4 regions of the Azospirillum sp. genome follow, and region 4 is predicted to be linked to each of the others. Evidence: riboswitches for the same ligand, from Rfam matches in the RefSeq annotation. Region 4 holds a riboswitch; each other region holds the start of a gene.
What was found. Region 4 has a riboswitch for thiamine pyrophosphate ahead of thiO (glycine oxidase ThiO). Riboswitches for the same ligand answer to the same signal wherever they lie in the genome.
Positions count from the first base shown of each region.

Region 1: linked by a shared signal. The riboswitch ahead of thiC (phosphomethylpyrimidine synthase ThiC) and the one ahead of thiO (glycine oxidase ThiO) in region 4 are both predicted to bind thiamine pyrophosphate.
Region 2: linked by a shared signal. The riboswitch ahead of ACRWK7_RS11960 (ABC transporter ATP-binding protein) and the one ahead of thiO (glycine oxidase ThiO) in region 4 are both predicted to bind thiamine pyrophosphate.
Region 3: linked by a shared signal. The riboswitch ahead of ACRWK7_RS29830 (ABC transporter substrate-binding protein) and the one ahead of thiO (glycine oxidase ThiO) in region 4 are both predicted to bind thiamine pyrophosphate.

Region 1 covers NZ_JBOZRT010000124.1:12,354-17,119, forward strand. Annotated here, with positions in the region: gene ACRWK7_RS26820 (DMT family transporter) at 1-254, shown strand, start outside; gene thiC (phosphomethylpyrimidine synthase ThiC) at 421-2,217, opposite strand; TPP riboswitch at 2,291-2,423, opposite strand; gene ACRWK7_RS26830 (BON domain-containing protein) at 2,527-2,898, shown strand; gene rplS (50S ribosomal protein L19) at 3,178-3,573, opposite strand; gene trmD (tRNA (guanosine(37)-N1)-methyltransferase TrmD) at 3,614-4,411, opposite strand; gene rimM (ribosome maturation factor RimM) at 4,408-4,766, opposite strand, start outside.
Region 2 covers NZ_JBOZRT010000050.1:112,883-117,648, reverse strand. Annotated here, with positions in the region: gene ACRWK7_RS11970 (ABC transporter substrate-binding protein) at 1-233, opposite strand, end outside; gene ACRWK7_RS11965 (ABC transporter permease) at 237-998, opposite strand; gene ACRWK7_RS11960 (ABC transporter ATP-binding protein) at 1,183-1,944, opposite strand; TPP riboswitch at 1,937-2,044, opposite strand; gene ACRWK7_RS11955 (DUF1194 domain-containing protein) at 2,052-2,813, opposite strand; gene ACRWK7_RS11950 (acetoin utilization protein AcuC) at 2,904-4,016, shown strand; gene ACRWK7_RS11945 (hypothetical protein) at 4,144-4,746, shown strand; gene ACRWK7_RS11940 (hypothetical protein) at 4,743-4,766, shown strand, end outside.
Region 3 covers NZ_JBOZRT010000143.1:40,329-45,094, reverse strand. Annotated here, with positions in the region: gene deoA (thymidine phosphorylase) at 1-299, shown strand, start outside; gene ACRWK7_RS29840 (DMT family transporter) at 303-1,292, shown strand; gene ACRWK7_RS29835 (class I SAM-dependent methyltransferase) at 1,319-1,894, shown strand; TPP riboswitch at 1,923-2,024, shown strand; gene ACRWK7_RS29830 (ABC transporter substrate-binding protein) at 2,080-3,198, shown strand; gene ACRWK7_RS29825 (branched-chain amino acid ABC transporter permease) at 3,314-4,186, shown strand; gene ACRWK7_RS29820 (branched-chain amino acid ABC transporter ATP-binding protein/permease) at 4,179-4,766, shown strand, end outside.
Region 4 covers NZ_JBOZRT010000033.1:19,960-24,725, forward strand. Annotated here, with positions in the region: gene ACRWK7_RS06740 (thiazole synthase) at 1-519, opposite strand, end outside; gene thiS (sulfur carrier protein ThiS) at 535-741, opposite strand; gene thiO (glycine oxidase ThiO) at 738-1,901, opposite strand; TPP riboswitch at 1,892-1,990, opposite strand; gene mgtE (magnesium transporter) at 2,188-3,621, opposite strand; gene ACRWK7_RS06760 (STAS domain-containing protein) at 3,837-4,139, shown strand; tRNA gene ACRWK7_RS06765 (tRNA-Leu) at 4,230-4,316, opposite strand; gene lipB (lipoyl(octanoyl) transferase LipB) at 4,415-4,766, shown strand, end outside.

The DNA of each region.
Region 1 (4,766 bases), on a different contig from region 4:
CGATCACCTGGGCGCCGGCGCTGCTCGGCGCGCTGGTCTACAACTGGCTGATCGGCACGGCGCTCTGTTACTGGTGGTGGTCGAAGGCGCTGGCGGTGATGCCGGCCGCCCAGGCCGGGCAGATCGTCTGCCTGGTGCCCATCACCGCGCTGCTGGAGAGCGCGGTGATCTTCGGCGAGCCGCTGAGCGTCGGCGTGCTGCTCAGCGTCGGGCTGATCGCCGCCGGGATCGTGCTGACGGCGCGGGCGCGGTGATCCCTCGGGTTCGGCGGAAAGGGGGCAACAGGACACACGGATTTCGCGGATTGAGGCACGGATTGCACGGATTTCTCTTGTTCTTGCGACGCAAGCATAAAAGATCCGTGTAATCCGTGCTCAAATCCGTGCGATCCGTGTATCTCCTGTTGCCCTCAAGGATCGATCAATCCGCCGCCTTGTAGATCTCCCCGCCCTGCGCACGGAACGTCTCCGCCATCTCGGCCATGCCGGAGTTGGCGTAGTCCCGCACCTCCTGGGTGATCTTCATCGAGCAGAACTTCGGCCCGCACATTGAGCAGAAGTGCGCGACCTTCGCCCCCTCGGCCGGAAGGGTCTGGTCGTGGAAGCGCTCCGCCGTCTCCGGGTCCAGCGACAGGTGGAACTGGTCGCGCCAGCGGAACTCGAAGCGCGCGCGGCTCAGCGCGTCGTCACGCTCCCGCGCCGCCGGGTGGCCCTTGGCGAGGTCGGCGGCGTGCGCGGCGATCTTGTAGGTCACCACGCCCACCTTGACGTCGTCGCGGTCCGGCAGCCCCAGGTGCTCCTTCGGCGTGACGTAGCAGAGCATCGCCGTCCCGAACCAGCCGATCATCGCCGCCCCGATGCCGCTGGTGATGTGGTCGTAGCCCGGCGCGATGTCGGTGACCAGCGGCCCGAGCGTGTAGAACGGCGCCTCGCCGCACAGCTTGAGCTGCTTGTCCATGTTCTCCTTGATCTTGTGCATCGGCACGTGGCCGGGGCCTTCGATCATGGTCTGCACGTCGTGCTTCCAGGCGATCTTGGTGAGCTCGCCCAGCGTCTCCAGTTCGGCGAACTGCGCGGCGTCGTTGGCGTCGGCGATCGAGCCGGGGCGCAGGCCGTCGCCCAGCGAGAAGCTGACGTCGTACGCCTTCATGATGTCGCAGATGTCGTCGAAGTGCGTGTAGAGGAAGTTCTCCCTGTGGTGGGCTAGGCACCACTTGGCGAGGATCGAGCCGCCGCGCGACACGATGCCGGTCACCCGCTTGGCCGTCAGCGGGATGTGGGCGAGGCGCACGCCGGCGTGGATGGTGAAGTAGTCCACCCCCTGCTCGGCCTGCTCGATCAGCGTGTCGCGGAAGATCTCCCAGGTCAGGTCCTCGGCCTTGCCGTTGACCTTCTCCAGCGCCTGGTAGATCGGCACGGTGCCGATGGGCACGGGCGAATTGCGGATGATCCACTCGCGGGTGGTGTGGATGTTGCGGCCGGTGGACAGGTCCATCACCGTGTCGGCGCCCCAGCGGATCGCCCACACCATCTTCTCCACCTCCTCGCCGATCGACGACGCCACGGCGGAGTTGCCGATGTTGGCGTTGATCTTGGTGAGGAAGTTGCGGCCGATGATCATCGGCTCGGCTTCGGGGTGGTTGATGTTGGCGGGGATGATGGCCCGGCCGCGGGCGATCTCGTCGCGGACGAACTCCGGCGTGATGAATTCGGGAATGCTGGCGCCGAACGACTCGCCGTCGCGGGCCTGCTCCAGCGCGGCGGCGCGGCCGAGGTTCTCGCGGATGGCGACGTACTCCATCTCCGGCGTGACGATGCCGGCGCGGGCGTACGCCATCTGTGTCACCGCACGGCCGGGCTTGCCGCGCAACGGCCGGCGTTCCGAGCCGGGGTGGACGTCGAGGTTGGGCGCCTCGCCGGGGCGCAGCCCGTCATCCTCCGGGCGAACGGCGCGGCCGTCGTACGCCTCCACGTCGCCGCGGCCGCGGATCCAGGATTCCCTCAGGGCCGGCAGGCCCTTGCGGATGTCCACCGCCATGTCGGGGTCGGTGTAGGGGCCGGAGGCGTCGTACACCCGCACCGGCGGCTCGCCGCCGCCGACGCGGATCTCGCGCATGGCGACGCGTACACCCTGGTCGCCCGGCACGTACACCTTCTGAGAGGCGGGCAGGGGCCCGGTGGAAACGGAGAAGTTGGGGTCGGTGAGGTCTCTTGGCACGGTCGATCTCCTTCGTCGGTCGAGGAGATCCGGTCACAGGTGCGGAAGAAGGTGCGGGTGTGGTGGTGTTTCGGCGCCCGCAGCGGTTCCTTCCCTTCGCCGGTATGAGCCGGATCAGGTTCGAAGGGTCACCACGTCGCCGGAGCCCTGTCTGGGCCTTGGCCGGTGGTATCTCAGCCCCCTACGGGACCCCCCTGGAACGAGGCGCCATGCTGGGCCGCTTGCGAGCCGTTGTCAAACGGGAAAGGAACCGACCCCGCCGCCGCGCCGTTGCCTTTCCGTATGGTGGCAGCCGTGGGAGACAGACCTATGTTCGGGCACGAGGAATCGGACGACGACGCGCGCATCCGCCGCGAGGTCACCCAGCGCCTGACCGAGGACGAATACGTCGATGCGCACGATCTGGAGGTGACGGTCCACCACGCCGCGGTGACGCTGACCGGCAGCGTCGGCTCGGTGGAGCAGGGCCACCGCGCGGCCGAACTGGCGGCGAAGGTCCACGGCGTGGCGCAGGTGATCGACCGCCTGGGGCTGCGCCGCACCGCGCAGGCGGCGCAGGCGATGGGCGAGCTCGGCTCCAGCCCCGCCGACCCCGAGACGCGCACGCCCGGCGTGGTCGGCGACATGAACGAGCCGGCGACGCTGAAGGAGGCGCACACCAACTCGCTGACGCGGCGATAGGGGCGCGGCGTCAACGGGGCAACCCGGTTCACACGGATTTCACGGATTTGGGCACGGATTGCACGGATTGCCCTGCCGCGATCACCTCTCAAATCGTCCTCCCCGCGAAGGCGGGGATGACGACCAGGAAGGCGCTTGAAGTGAAAGAATGGATCAAACCAGATCCGTGAAATCCGTGCAGCCCCTGTTGTCCCCGAAACACAGGCACGATCCCAACGCCAAACGCCCGCCGCGGGTTTCCCCACGGCGGGCGCCGGATAGCTCGACAGACCGGGCGGATTACTCCGCGGCGGCGGCGGTCTTGTTCATGCCGCGGCCGGTGGTGCGCTCCGAGATGCGGGCCGACTTGCCACGGCGATCGCGCAGGTAGTACAGCTTGGCGCGGCGGACGTCGCCCTTGCGGACCAGCTCGATCGAGTCGATGCGCGGGCTGTACAGCGGGAACACGCGCTCCACGCCCTCGCCGTAGCTGATCTTGCGCACGGTGAACGAGGAGTTCACGCCGGCGTTCTTGCGGGCGATGCACACGCCCTCGTAGGCCTGGACGCGCTCGCGCGTGCCCTCGACGACCTTCACGTTCACGCGGAGCGTATCGCCCGGCGAGAATTCCGGGATGGCCTTGTCACCAAGGGCCTTCTGGATCTGCTCCTGCTCGAGCTGCTGCAACAGGTTCATGACACTACCCCTTTTCCTCGGCGCGCCTCGCGGCGGACCGTCACTCCGTCGTTCCACTCGGCCTGCGTCTGCGGGCCCGCTTCTCCGGCACCGGACGACTCGCTTCGTAGCGGGACCACAGGTCGGGCCGCCGGGCCCGTGTGATCCGCTCCGCCTCGGCGAGCCGCCAGGCGCGAACCTTCTCGTGGTGGCCGGAGAGAAGAACCTCCGGCACCGTCCGCTCCACACCCAGCCCGTCGGTCCAGACGGCGGGCCGCGTGTAGTGGGGGTATTCGAGCAACCCCCGTTCGAAACTCTCGTCGTCGGCCGTCGCCACGTTCCCCATGACGCCGGGCAGCAAGCGCACCACGGCGTCGATCAGGGCAAGCGCGGCCGGCTCGCCGCCGGACAGCACGAAATCGCCGAGGCTGACCTCCTCGACTCCGTGCGCTTCCAGCACCCGTTCATCGACCCCCTCGTATCGGCCGCAGAGCAGCGTCACGACCGGAGTCGCCGCCAGCTCCTTGACCAGGGCCTGGTCGAGGACCCGGCCGCGCGGCGACAGGTAGATCACCCGGCCACGCCCTTCCGCACCCGGCAGGCTGCAGGTCGCGGTGAACGCGGCGTCCAGGACGTCCGGCCGCATCACCATGCCCGCGCCCCCGCCGAAGGGGGCGTCGTCAACGGAGCGGTGTTTATCGCGCGCAAAATCGCGAATGTCCACTGATTCCAGCGACCACACGCCATTTTCCAGCGCCTTGCCGGCCAGGCTGTGACCCAGCGGCCCGGGGAACATCTCCGGGAACAGGGTCAGCACCTTGACGGTCCAGGCGAGCGGGCCGGCAGCGCCGTGATTCACGGCTCCGACTCCTCGTCGCCCTTGCCGTCGGGCTTGGCTTCCACCACCGCGGGCGGATCGACGACGACCCGCCCGCCCTTGACGTCCACCACCGGCACGCAGGCCTTGGTGAACGGCAACAGCTCCGTGGCGCCGGCCTCCGTGCGGATCTCCAGCACGTCGCCGCCGCCGAAATCGTAGATCGCCAGCACCGTGCCGAACGGTTCGCCCGCTGCCGTCTCGGCCCGCAGGCCAATCAGGTCGGCGTGGTAGAACTCGTCCTCGTCCTCGGTCTCCGGCAGCGCCGCGCGGTCGACGTACAGGCGTACGCCGGCCAGGTCCTGCGCCTGCTCGCGGGTGGCGATCCCCTCCACGC
Region 2 (4,766 bases), on a different contig from region 4:
TCCGCCTTTCCGGCGGCGACCAGCTTCGGCGGGTCGTTGGGATCGGCGGGGGCGACCAGCTCGACGTCCAGGCCGGCGTCCTTGAAGAAGCCCAGCTCCTTCGCCACCACCAGCGGGGCGTGGTCGGGGTTGACGAACCAGTCGAGCAGCACGGTCATCTTGTCCTGCGCCAGCGCGGGCAGGGCGGTCAGCAGCCCGGCGGCGAACGCCGCGGCGGCGAACGGGAACTTCATCGGTCAGTCCTTCTCATCGAACGCATGGGAATCGGGAAGCCACGGCAGCGCGCGCCGCAGCAGCGCGTCCGTGACGGCGTAGAGCGCCACCGCGAACGCGCCGAGCACGAACAGGGCGGCGAAGAGCAGGTCCACCTGCATGCGCGCGTTGGCGTGCAGCATCAGGTAGCCGAGGCCGGAGGAGGAGCCCACCCACTCGCCGATCACCGCGCCGATCGGCGCCACCGCGGCGGCGACGCGGATGCCGGAGGCCAGGGCGGGCAGGGCGGCGGGCAGGCGAATGTGCCACAGCGTGGAGACGCCGGACGCCCCCATGGTGCGGGCGAGGTCGAGCCAGCCCGGCTCGGTGCGGCGCAGGCCGTCGAACAGCGCGGTGGTGACCGGGAAGTAGATGACCAGCGTCGCCATGGCGATCTTCGACACCATGCCGTAGCCAAGCCACAGCACCAGCAACGGCGCCAGCGCGAACACCGGAATCGCCTGGCTGACCACCAGCAGCGGCATCAGCCAGCGCCGCGCGCCGCGGACGCTGGCGAGGACGACGGCGCTCGCCGTGCCGAGCACGACACCAAGGACGAGGCCGATCAGGATCTCGGCCAGCGTGGTGGCGGCGTGCTGTGCCAGCAGGCCGGCGTTGCGCTGCAAAGCGTCGGCGACCGCCAGCGGGCCGGGCAGGATGAAGCGGGGCAGGCCGGTGGCCCAGACCAGCGCCTGCCAGGCGGCGAGGAGGACGGCGAGGGTGACGAGGGCGCGGATCACGCGCATGGCGTTTCCCCCACCCTAACCCTCCCCCGCTCTCGGCGGATCGGAGATCCGCCTGCCGCGTCAGCGCAAACCATAGGTTTGCGCGAGAGCTTCGCAGGGGAGGGAACTCCGCCATCAGCCCTGAAAGCCCTCCCCTGCGAAGCGGGGGAGGGTTGGGTGGGGGCAAGTGTTGCAAGGCTGAAGCTCATCCCGCCAGCCTCCGCAGCAACTCGCCCTGCATCGCCAACACCGCCGCGTCGTCCGGCGCGCGCGGCGGCGTCCCCGGCGGCTCCAGCGCCGGCCCGACGGTCGCCGGCATGCCGCTCATCACGTGCACGAAGTGGCCGATCCGCAGCGCCTCCAGGGGATCGTGGGTGACCAGAAGCACCGTCCGCCCGGCCAGCAGCTCCGCCGCCAGCTCCTGCAGGCGCAGGCGGGTGATCGCGTCGAGCGCCGAGAACGGCTCGTCCATCAGCACCACCGGCCGCCGCTCCATCAGCGTGCGGGCGAGCGCGACGCGCTGGCGCTGCCCGCCGGACAGCGCCGCCGGACGGTCGCCGGCGCGGCCGGGCAGCCCGACGCGCTCCAGCAGGCCGTGCGCCTCATCGACCAGCGGCGGCGAGCGCCGTTCGCCGCGCAGCTTGGCGCCGAGCAGCACGTTGTCCAGCACGCTCAGCCAGGGCAGCAGCAGATCCTGCTGCGCCATGTAGGCAACGCGTCCGGCCAGCGGCAGCCCGTCGCCCGCGGTCACCGTGGTCGGCGGTTCCGGCTCGGCGAGCCCGGCGATCAGGCGCAGCAGGGTGGTCTTGCCCACGCCGCTCGGACCGAGCAGGCAGGTGACCGCCGCCGGCTCCAGGCGCAGGTTGAGATCCTCGAACAGCGGCGCGCCGCCGTAGGTCAGGCGGGCGGAGGCGATGGTGACGGAAACCGGAGCCGGCACCCCGGCCGGTGGAACGCGCGCGTGCATGGCTCACTGGTCCCTACGCCGGTACGAACCGGATCAGGTTCCAGGGGTCGTCCCGCTCATGGGACCTCTCAGCCGACCGCCGGCTCCCCCCAGTGACAGGGGAGGGACTATGGCAACTCGGAACAGCGCGGGCAAGCGGCGTGGTCGCTGGACGGCGGCAGTCCGGAGATTTCCAGCAGCAGCTTGGTCAGGATCGCCTGCGCGAAGGCGTCGAAGCCGTCGGCCACCACCAGGAACGCGCCGGGCCCGCCGATCACGTTGGTGCGGTAATAGCCGTCGAGGTCGCGCGGCGGCTCGCCGCCCCAGGGGTTGGGGCGGTCGTTGACGATGGGCAGGCCGTTGATGGTGATGCCCTTCTCCACCACCGCGTCGCGGATGAAGGTCACCGGCGGGCCGCTGTTGTTGGGGCCGTCGCCGGACACGTCGATGACCTTCCGCGTGCCCTCGAAGCCGTTGTTCTCGAACAGCGCGGAGGCGTAGGCGAGGGCGGCGCTGATAGAGGTCCAGCGCTCGCGCCCGATGCCGCTCTCCCCCAGCCGGTCGGCGAAGGCGGTGATGGCCTCGCGGCGGTCGAGCAGGGTCCAGCCGATAACCGTCTGCTGGTAGTGGTCGCCCGCCCATTCCACGTAGGTCACCGCGATGCGTCCGTAGGGGCCGGAGCTGATGGCGTTGATGACCTTGGGGTTGAGGAAGGCCTGGATGTAGCCGCGGCGCTGCAGTTCCGCCTCGTCCGGGTCGATGCTGCCGGACACGTCGATGGCCAGCACCAGTTCGAGGTCCACCGGCACCCGGCCGCCGGCTGCGCGGCCCGGTCCGGTCAGGACCAGCAGGATCGTCAGCGCGGCGATGAGGCGAAGCGGCGTCGGCATCCCTCATCAAGAAAGGGCGCGGTGGCGTCACGGCAAGGCCCCCGGTGCGTCGTTGACGGAACCCCGGCGCCAGCCCACCTTGTCGGGGCCATGGCACGCCGTCCGCTCTTCCTGGGCAGCGAAGTGTACCGCGGGTCGAGTTACGGCCCGAAGCACCCGCTCGCCATCCCCCGCGTCTCCACCACCATCGACCTCTGCCGGGCGATGGGTTGGCTGGACGATGGCGTCTACATCGACACCCCGGTGGCGACGGTGGACGAGATCGCGCGCTTCCACCACCGCGACTACATCCTGGCGCTCGCCCGCGCCGAGGCCGAGCAGCGCGTCGATGCGGAGACGGCGGCGCGCTACAACCTCGGCAAGCTGGAGAACCCGGTGTTTCCGGAGATGTACCGGCGCCCGGCGATCAGCACCGGGGCGGGCATCCAGGCGGCGCGCCTGCTGCTGGAGGAGCCCGGCATCGTCTACAGCCCGGCCAGCGGCACCCACCACGCCCGCCCCGGCCGGGCCAGCGGCTTCTGCTATCTCAACGCGCCGGTGCTGGCGATCCTGGAGCTGCTCGACGCCGGGGTGGAGCGCGTCTACTACGTCGACCTTGACGCCCACCACGGCGACGGCGTGGAGGAGGCGTTCGCCGACGACGACCGGGTGCTGACGCTGTCGGTGCACGAGGACGGCCGCTGGCCCTTCACCGGCATGGCGGAAGAGCGCGCCGGCCGCATGGTGCGCAACCTGCCGGTCCCGCCGGGCTTCAACGACAGCGAGATGGATCACCTCGTGGAGGTGGCGATCCGGCCGCTCGGCCGCTGGTTCGCGCCGGAGGTCGTGGTGGTGCAGACCGGCGCCGACGCGCTGGCCGAGGACCCCCTGAGCAAGCTGGAGCTGTCCAACGGCGCGCTGTGGCGGGCGGTGGCGGCGCTGATGGATTTGGCACCGCGGATGCTGGTGGTCGGCGGCGGCGGCTACAACCCGTGGTCCGTCGGGCGCTGCTGGGCCGGCATCTGGGCGACGCTGAACGGGTTTGACCCCGCCGAAGGGCCGACACACGCCGCAGAGTCGGTGCTGCGCAGTCTGACCTGGAACCGCGGCGCCGGGCGCAACCCGCCGGAACACTGGTTCGCCACGCTGGCCGACGCGCCACGCCCAGGGCCCGTGCGCGACCCGGTGCGGCGGGTGACGGCGCTGGCCCTGGAGGGCACGTAGACGGATATTGCTGTATCCGATCCGCAACAGCCGCTGATGTCACGGCGCAACGCGTTGACGCGCAATAAAAAATCGGCGACTGTCCACGGGGTGCGCGTGCGCGCGGAAGGAACGCGAAGTCCGGGACATGTCGAACACGACCCTGCTTCTGATCGCCATCGGCGCGATCATGCTGGCGGCGCTCCCGGTGGCCGCGCTGATGAAGGATTTTCTGCCCGGGTTCCTGGAGCGGTCGGCCGGCCTGGACCAGCTCGAGAACCGCATCTACGTGCTGCACTCGGAAGCGCAGGACCTGCAGGACCGCGTTAGCGGAGCGGTGTCGCGCCGCAACCAGCAGAGCTCCGAAAAGCATCGGCTGGAAGGCGACATCCGTCGGATGGAAAAGGCCATCGCCGATCTTGCCGAACAGCCGCCGCTGTTCGTGCACGAGGTCGGCGAACCCTCGGCGAGCACCAGCAAGTACACGGTGAACGTCAGCCGCGAGGCGGCCGCCGCGGCGGCGCGCGCCAACGGCGAGCGCGCGCAGGCCAACCCGATCTGGCGCTACACCAACATCGCCGAGGTGTGGGCGGGCAGTTTCGAGGAGGCCAAGCAGCAGGTCGAAACGGCGTTCCCGTTCAAGCTGGGCTACCAGAAGAGCTTCCAGAAGGCCGGCGGCACGGCGGCCGAGAAGATGGTCGCCGAGGCGCAGGCGCGCGCGCTGGCGGAAGCCAAGGCGGCCATGCAATGACGCTCAACTTCCTCATCATC
Region 3 (4,766 bases), on a different contig from region 4:
TGCGCGCCGTGCCGCCGCCTCGCCGCGGCGTGGTGGCCGCCATCGACACGCGCGCGCTGGGCGTCGCGGTCGTCGCGCTGGGCGGCGGCCGCACCCGCGTGACCGACCCGGTGGACCCGGCGGTCGGCCTGGACGGCGTCGCCGGCCTCGGCGACGCGGTGGACGCCGACCGCCCGCTCGCCGTCGTGCACGCCCGCACCGGCTCCGACGCCGACCGCGCCGCCGCCGCGGTCCAGGCCGCCTTCACCGTCGCCGACACCGCCCCGGAGCGCGGCCCGCTGGTGGCCATGAGGGTCTGACCGGTGTGGAAGGGCCTCAAAGCCCTCTCCCCTCTGGGGAGAGGGTTGGGTGAGGGGGCGCGCGGGGGACCGGAAGCGGACGCCACGCAGGACCCCCTCACCCGGCCCTCCGGGTCACCCTCTCCCCGGAGGGGAGAGGGAAACAACCTCCGCGGCATCGCGCTCATCGTCGTCGCCTTCGCGCTGTTCTCGCTGGTCGATGTGCTGATGAAGCACCTCACGGCCACCTATCCGCTGCCGCAGGCGCTGTTCTTCAACGCCTGCGTCTCGCTGATCCCGATCACCGGCTACGCGCTGGTCCGCGGCGGCCCGCGCATGCTGGCGACCGCGCGGCCGGGCATCCAGATCCTGCGCGGTCTCGTCGGCGCCACCGCCGGGGCCGGGGCGTTCTTCGCCTTCCAGCGCATGCCGATGGCCGACGTCTACGCCATCCTGTTCGCCGCCCCCCTGGTCATCACCGCGCTGGCCCGCCCGCTGCTCGGCGAACCGGTGTGCGCCCGGCGCTGGGCGGCGGTGCTGGCGGGGTTCGCCGGCGTGCTGTTCATGCTGCGCCCGACCGAGGCGGTGGTCGGCGTCGGCGCGCTGGGCGCGCTGCTCAGCGCCGTGTGCTTCGCGCTGTCGGCGGTGATCGTCCGCCGCTACGGCACCAGCGAGACGGCGCCGTCCTGGCCGTTCTACGGCAACCTGCTGGTCAGCGCGCTGCTGGCCCCGGTGCAGCCCTTCGTCTGGGTGACGCCGGCCTTGCCCGACCTGCCGCTGCTGCTGTCGGTGGGGCTGGTCGCCGGCACCGCGCTGCTCTGCCTGATCGCCGCCTTCCGCATGGCGCCGGGGCCGGTGGTGGCGCCATTCCAGTACACGCAGATGCTCTGGGGCGTGCTGTACGGCGCGCTGATCTTCGGCGACGTGCCCGACCCGTCGCTGGCGCTGGGCGCCTGCATCGTCATCGCCAGCGGCCTGTACGTTCTGCGGCGCGAGGCGCGGCCGGCGTGCTAGAGTCGGCCGTCCCTGCGGAGCGCGTCATGACCGGCCTCAAGCTCAACCTCGGCTGCGGCGACACCCGGCTCGCCGGCTACGTTAATGTCGACAAGTACGACACCTTCGCTCCCGACATGGTCGCCGACCTGGAGGCCGTGCCCTGGCCCTGGCCCGACGACAGCGTCGGGGAGATCCAACTCATCCACGTGCTGGAGCATCTGGGCCAGTCCACCGGGACGTTCCTCGGCATCATGACGGAGATGCACCGCGTGTGCCGCCATGGCGCCCGCATCCACATCCGCGTGCCGCACCCGCGCAGCGACGGGTTCCTGGGCGACCCGACGCACGTGCGCCCGATCACGCCGGACGTGCTGTCGCTGTTCTCGCTGGAGGCCAACCGGCTGTTCATGGCGCGGCGCTGGCCGAACACGCGTCTGGCCATGCACCTGGGCGTGGACTTCCGCACGGTGGCGGTGACCTACAAGCTGACCCCGCGCTGGCAGCAGAAGCTGGCGTCGGGCGCGATCACCCACGACGAGCTGGCCGAGGCGGCGGAGACCCACAACAACGTCATCGACGAGATCGCCATCGAGCTGGAGGCGCTCAAGGACGCGGCTTGACAAGCCGGCCCGGCGCCGTACTCTCGCCCGCGAACGGCTGGGGTGCCTGCTCCGTGCGGGGCGGGCTGAGACACTACCCATCGAACCTGATCTGGGTCATGCCAGCGAAGGGAGCCGACCGTCGAGGACCGCGGCCCGCGCGCCGCCCTTCGAGCGGCGATCCCCTCCGGCACGGAGGAGAGGCCATGCGTCGATTTGCGTTTCCCATCCTGTTGAGCCTGCTCGCGGCCGGTGCCGCGCACGCGCAGTCGGTCAACGTGCCCGTCCTGGTGCCGCTGACCGGCTTCCTGTCGCTGGAGGGCACCAGCCAGCGCAACGGCGCGCTGCTGGCCCTCAAGCAGGCGCCGGCCGGGCTGAGCGTCACCGCCGACGTGGTGGACACCGGCACCTCGCCGGAGGCCGCGGTGACCGCGCTGGAGCGCGCCGCCGGCAAGCCGGTGACCGCGGTGGTCGCCTCGATGCTCGGCACGCAGATGCTGGCGATGCTGCCGCTGGCGAAGGACTACGGGCTGCCGCTGGTCACCGTGTCCGGCACCGCGTCGATCACCGAGCAGGGCAACCCCTGGGTCTTCCGCTTCTTCCCCGGCGACGCCGTGACCAAGGCGGCGCACGCCCGCTACGTGGTGGAGGAGCTGGGCAAGCGGCGCCCCGCGGTGATCTACCAGACCACCGCCTACGGCCAGGGCGGCAAGGCGCAGCTGATGGAGCAGTTCCGGGCGCTCGGCGCCACGCCGGTGTTCGAGGAGGGCGTGGACACCTCGGCCAAGGACCTGCTGCCGGTGATCACCAAGGCGCTGGCGGCGAAGCCCGACGTGCTGGTGCTGCACCTGCACTCCGCCCCCACCGCGCTGTTCATCCGCCAGGCGGCGGCGCACGGGGTGGACATTCCCATCGTCGCCGGCTCCGCCATGCACCAGCCGAGCACCGCGGCGCTGCTGGAGCCCGCCGAGCTGAAGGGCGTGTGCGCCGAGACCGCGGCCTCCCCGGTGTCCGGCGGCTCGCCGGAGGTGGAGGCGTTCACCGCCGCCTACCGCAGCGCCTTCAACGCCGAGCCCGACGCCTTCGCGCTCGCCCAGTACGACGGCGTGCGGATGGTGCTGGACGCCGCCGCCAAGGGCGCGCGCACGGCCGGGCAGGTGCGGGACGCGCTGGCCAGGGGCACGCACAAGGGCCTCGCCATGACCTACGCCTCGGACGGCAAGGGCAACATGGCGCACTCGGCGGTGATCGTCTGCTACGACGGCAAGACGCGGGTGCCGGTGCTGGTCAAGCGCTACGACAACCTGACGGGCGTGGTGAAGTGAGGCTGGCGTGTTGCCCCCTCCCTAACCCTCCCCCGCCCTTGGCGGTGGAGGGAACTCCGCCGCTCGGCTCCCTCCACCGCGCAAGCGGGGGAGGGACGGGGAGGGGGCCTGCGGCATGATCCTCCTCCAGCTCACCCTCAACGGCCTCGCGCTCGGCGCCGCCTACGCGCTGGTGGCGCTGGGCTTCGTGCTGGTGCTGAACGCCGCCGGGGCGGTGAACTTTGCGCACGGCGACCTCGTCATGGCCGGCGGCATGCTGGCCGTGGCGCTGGCCCAGCTGATCCCCGCCCCGGGCCTCGCCCTGCTGCCGCTGGTGCTGGTCCTGATGGCCGCCCTCGGCCTGGCCGTCTCGTGGCTCGCCTACCTGCCGCTGCGCGGGCGGCCGCACGTGTCGGTGTTCATCAGCACCATCGCCGTCGGCATCATCCTGCAGAACGGCGCCAACGCCCTGTTCGGCGGCGAGCCGCGCGCCGCCCCGCCGCTGCTGTGGGGCGGCACGGTGGCGCTCGGCCCGCTGGTGGTGTCGGTGCAGTCGCTGGCGATCCTCGCCGTCGCGGCGCTGCTGATCGGCGCGCAGCAGTGGGTGTTCGCCCGCACCCAGCTCGGCCGCCGCCTGCGCGCCACCGCGCAGGACCCGGAGATGGCGCGCGCCTGCGGCATTCCGGTGACCGCGATGATCCTCGCCACCTTCGCGCTGGGCACGGCGTACGCCGGGGCGGCGGGGCTGCTGCTCGCCAACCAGTTCTTCGTGACGCCGACGGCCGGCGGCGACCTGATCCTCAAGGCCTACATCGCGGTGACCATCGGCGGCTGGGGCTCGGTGCCCGGCGCGGTGGTGGGCGCGCTGCTGATCGCGCTGTTCGAGGTCGGCGTCTCGGCGGTGCTGTCCTACCCGGTGGCGCTGGGCGCGCTGTACGCCACGCTGCTGGTCATCCTGGTCGCCCGCCCGCAGGGCCTGTTCGGCGAGGCGGCGCGGCGCCGTGCGTAGCGTCCTCGCCCTCGGCGCCGCCGCCCTGGTTGCGTACGCGCTGCTGTACGCCTCGCCGTACGGCCTGCGCGTGCTGACCGTGGCCGGGGTGTACGCGCTGGCGGCCATCGGCTTCCAGCTGGTGTTCGGGCTGGCCGGCGCGCTCTCATTGGCGCACGGGGCGTTCTTCGGCGTGGGGGCGTACGCCACGGGCATCCTCGGCAGCCAGCTGGGCTGGAGCTTCCCGGCCACCTTCCCGGTCTCCCTGGTCCTGCCGGTGCTGCTGGCGCTGCTGGTCGGGCTGCCGGTGCTGCGGCTGGAATCGCATTACTTCGCCCTGGCGACGCTGGGCATCGCCCAGGTGGTCCTGCTGCTGGCGGTCAACGCGCCGGACCTCACCGGCGGCGCCAACGGGCTGGCCGGCGTGCCGGGCATCGCCGCCTTCGGCATGACCGTGTCGCGCGGCCTGCCGCTGGCCGCCATGGTGTGGGGCGTCGTCGCGCTGGGCGGGCTGCTGGCGTGGCGCCTGGCGCGCGGGCGCTGGGGCCGGGCGCTGACCCTGCTGCGCGACGACCCGCTGGCGGCGGCGACCCTCGGCCTC
Region 4 (4,766 bases):
CACCTCGATGGCGTGCGGGTTGCGGATGCCTAGGCCGGAACCGATGGGCGCGCCCAGCGGCATCACCGCCGCCGCGCCGGCGTCGGCCAGCTTGCGGCAGGTCACCGGATCGTCGGTGCAGTAGGGCAGCACGGTGAAGCCGTCGGCCACCAGTTCGGCCGTGGCCTTCAGCAGCTCCTCGGAGTCGGGATAGAGCAACTCGCGGTCGCCGATGACCTCCAGCTTGACCCAGTCCAGGCCCAGCGCCTCGCGGGCGAGCTGGGCGGTCAGCACCGCCTCCTTCGCGGTCAGGCAGCCGGCGGTGTTGGGCAGCAGCGTCACCCGGCCGCCCAGCACGTCGATCAGGCTCTCGCCGTAGCCGTCCAGGCTGATGCGGCGGATGGCGGCGGTCGCCACCTCGGTGCCGGAGGCGGCCAGCGCGTCCAGCATGGCCTTCTGGTTGGGGTAGCCCCCCGTGCCGAGGAACAGGCGCGAGCGGAAGCGGCGCCCGCCGATGGTGAGCGTGTCGTCAGTCGTCATGTCGAAGTCTCCCGCTCAGCCGCCCTGGAAGGGACGGACGATGTCCAGATCGTCGCCGGGGCGCAGCGGCGTCTCCGCCCACTGCGCCCGGCGCACCACGGCGCCGTTGAGGGCCACGGCGACGGCCGGGGTGTCCGGCCCGATGCCGCGCGTGGCCAGGAGGTCGGCGACGGAGGCCGCATCCAGCGGCTCCGCCGTGCCGTTCACGCGGATGGTGGTCATGCCGCCTCCCGGAACCGCCCGATGCCGAACCCGGCGATTACCGGATCGGTCTCGCCGGTGAGGATCAGGCGGGCGATCGCGTCGGCGGTCACCGGCGCCAGCAGGATGCCGTTGCGGTGGTGGCCGGTCGCGTAGACCAGCCCTTCCACCTCGCCGGTTCCCAGGATCGGCGCGTCGTCGCGGCTGCCGGGGCGGAAGCCGGTCCACATCTCGTCGATGGGCAGCTCGGCGACGCCGGGCACCGCCCGCCACACGCCTTCGAGCAGCGAGAAGATTCCGCCGGCGGTCAGGTCCTCGTTGAAGCCGCGCTCCTCGCTGGTGGCGCCGATCACCAGACGGCCGTCCAGGCGCGGGATCAGGTAGGTGGTGGGCGTCCACACCACGTGGCGCAGCAGCGGCGCCGCCGGGTCCATGCGCAGGGCCAGCATCTGCCCCTTGATCGGCCGGACCGGCGGGCGGCCCGCGGCGGGCAAGCCCTCGACGCCGCGCGACCACGCCCCGGCGGCCAGCACCACCACGTCCGCCGGGTGCAGCGTGTCACCCACCCACACGCCGGCCGCCCGGCCGCCGCGCAGCTCGATGCGGGTCACCGCCGCGTGTTCGTGCACCCGGCCGCCGGCCTTCAGCACGGCGGCGTGCAGGGCGCGGCTGAGCGCCCGGTTCTCGACCTGATGGTCCTCCGGGCTGAACAGCGCCCCGGCCACGCCCGGCTGCAGGTAGGGCTCGCGCCGGCGGGCCTCGGCGCCGTTCAGCAGCTCGATCGGCAGATCCAGGCCGCGCTGGAACTCGTGCAGGAAGCGCAGGCGGGCCATGTCGTCGGCGGTGTGGCCGATGTACAGCGTGCCCTCGGTGCGCAGCTCGACCGACAGGCCGGTGGCGGCCTCCAGCTCGGCCGCGAAGGCGGGCCAGCGCCGCTGGCTCTCCCGATTGAGGGGGAGCATCCACTCCTCCCCCGGTTCGGTCTCGATGCAGGCGGCGAGCATGCCGCCGGAGGCGTGCGTGGCGCCGCGTCCGGCTTCGCCCTGGTCGAAGACATCGACCCGGGCGCCGGCCGACGCCAGCCGCCAGGCGATGCCCAGGCCGATGGCGCCGGCGCCGATCACGGCGACGGACGGGGACTTAGAGGACGATGGATGGATTGCGGGCGCAGAATCGCTCATAGGCGGCTCCCTTCGCTGGCATTACCCAGACAGGTTCGATGGGTTTGATCTCAGCCGCGCACCACGCGCAGCACCCCATGCCGAGCCCACATGCTGACGGGCCGCCGCAACCAAAGCAAGAAGTTTTTGGAGCGCGTAGCGCGACTGGGCCGTTGAGGCCTCTCGCACAAACCCGCAAGGTTTGTGCTGGCGGCAGGCGGATCCGATGGATCCGCCGGGAGCCCCGCGGCCACATGGCCGCGAAGGCAAGGGGCCGGACGGCCCCGCCCGCCGTTTGAGGGAACAATTACAGCAGAAAAACGGTCGCCAGCGCCAGGAAGGCGAAGAAGCCGACCACGTCGGTGACGGTGGTGAGGAACACCGTGCTCGACACCGCCGGGTCGACGCCCAGCTTCTCCAGGCCCAGCGGGATCATCACGCCGAACAGGCCGGCGACGAACAGGTTGATGATCATGGCGCAGGCGATGACGACGCCGATGGTGGGCTCGAACCACACCCAGGCGATGGCGCCGACCAGCACGGCGAAGACCACGCCGTTGATCAGAGCCACCACCAGCTCCTTGCCGAAGACGCGCCAGACGTTGGCGGGCGACAGCTCGCGCGTCGCCAGCGCGCGCACCACCACGGTCAGCGTCTGGGTGCCGGCGTTGCCGCCCATGGAGGCGACGATGGGCGCCAGCACCGCGAGCGCCACGACCTTCTCGATCGCCCCCTCGAACAGCGAGATGACGCCCGACGCGATGAAGGCGGTGACCAGGTTGACCAGCAGCCACCACAGGCGCGACCTGGAGATCTCGCGAATCGGCGTGTAGACGCCGGTGTCGCCGGCGCCGCCGAGCTTGAGGATGTCGTCCTCCGCCTCCTCGTCGATGATGTGCACCACGTCGTCCACGGTGATGACGCCGCGCAGGCGCCCGGCCTGGTCGACCACCGGGGCGGAGACCAGGGCGTACTGGCGGAAGAGGTTCGCCACCTCCTCCTGCTCCATGGTGACGGGGATGGTGTGCAGGTCCTCGGTGGCGATGTCGGCGATGCGCACCGAGCGCTTCTGCCGCATCACCCGTGAGAGCGGCACCGCGCCGACCACCCGGTGCAGCGGGTCCACCACGAAGAGGTCGTAGAAGTCCTCCGGCAGGTCGTCGCCCGAGGCGCGCAGGAAGTCCAGCGTCTTGCCAACCGTCCAGAACTGCGGCACCGCCACGAGGTCGCGCTGCATCAGGCGGCCGGCGGTGTATTCCTCGTAGGTCAGGTTCTCCTGCACCAGCGCGCGGTCTTCGGCGGGCAGGTTGTCGAGGATCGCCTTGCGGGTCTCCTCGTCCATGTCCTCGATGAGGTCGACGGCGTCGTCGGTGTCCAGCTCGGCCACCGCGGCGGCGAGCTCCTTCGGCTCGAACAGCTCCATGACCTGCTCGCGCAGGTCCTCGTTGAGGTGCGACAGCACCTCGCCGTCGAAGTTCGGGCGCAGGATGTCGATGAGGGCTTCGCGCTCGTCCGGGCCGACCTGCTCGATCAGGTCGGCGACATCGGCGGCGTGCAGATCCTCGACCTCGGCGCGCACCTCGTCGGCGCGGCCGTCGCGCAGCAGGTCGCCGATCTCCTCCACGAAGTCGGGATCGACGCCGTAGGCGCGCTCCTCGTCCTCCTCGCGGAAGGGGTGGCGCGGCTCTTCCGGCTGATGCGGCGGCGGCTGGTGCGGGTCACGGTTTTCGGCCACGTCCATCGTCCGCTCCCGCTTCGGCAGCACCGGGGTGCACGCTTAGGTCTTGTCGAGGAGCCCCGGCGGCCCGGCTTGGCGCGGCCGACGGGGCTCGCACGGAATATAGGCGGGGCGCGCCTTTGTCCAGCGTGTCGGGCGGGACCACGCGTGAACTTTGTGTAATCCGCCGCATACCTGCGTAATATGGGCGCAGCAACAGCGGGTCAGGGTTTCGCGCGATGGAGTACGCCTTCACCGAAGTGGACGGGCAGGATGGCATCCTGCTGTCGGGACGCTTCACCTACGACGACAGCCGCAAGTTCCACGAGATGCTGGCGCACTGGGACTTCACGGCGAAGCCGGAGGTGCCGCTCGACCTGCGCTACCTGACCTTCCTGGATTCGACGGCGATCGGCATGCTGTTCGTGCTGGCCAACCGCTGCCGCGAGCGGCAGGGCAGCGTCACCGTGGTGAACGCCCAGCCCTACATCGTGCAGACCATGCGCCGGGTGTCGCTGGACCAGTACGTGTTCATCCGCTGAACAGAGCCTGGGGCCAGCCTCCGGATACGAAAAAGCCCGCTCGGCCATCGGCCAGCGGGCTTTTCGTTTAACCCCCGGAAGAACCGGAGATGGTGCGGTCGAGAAGACTCGAACTTCCACGGCATTTCTGCCACAGCGACCTCAACGCTGCGCGTCTACCAATTCCGCCACGACCGCATCCCTGGTAGGCATCCGATGCTTGCACCGGAGTGGGCGGGGGAATACCAGATCCCGATGGCGGGATCAAGCCGCGCATTTCATCAAACGCAAAGAAAGTGGTCAGCCCACCCATGAACCCCATCGAATGGCGCATCAGCGACGAGCCCATGCCCTACGAGGAGGCCATCGCCGAGATGGAGGCCCGCGTCGAGGCGATCCGCGCCGGCACGGCGCCGGAACTGGTCTGGCTGCTGGAACACCCGCCGCTCTACACCGCCGGCACCAGCGCCCGCGACGAGGACCTGCTGGAGCCCGACCGCTTCCCGGTGCACCGCACCGGCCGCGGCGGGCAGTTCACCTACCACGGGCCGGGGCAGCGGGTGGCCTACGTGATGCTGGACCTGAAGGCGCGCGGGGCGGACGTGCGGGCCTACGTCCACGATCTGGAGGAGTGGCTGATTCGCACCC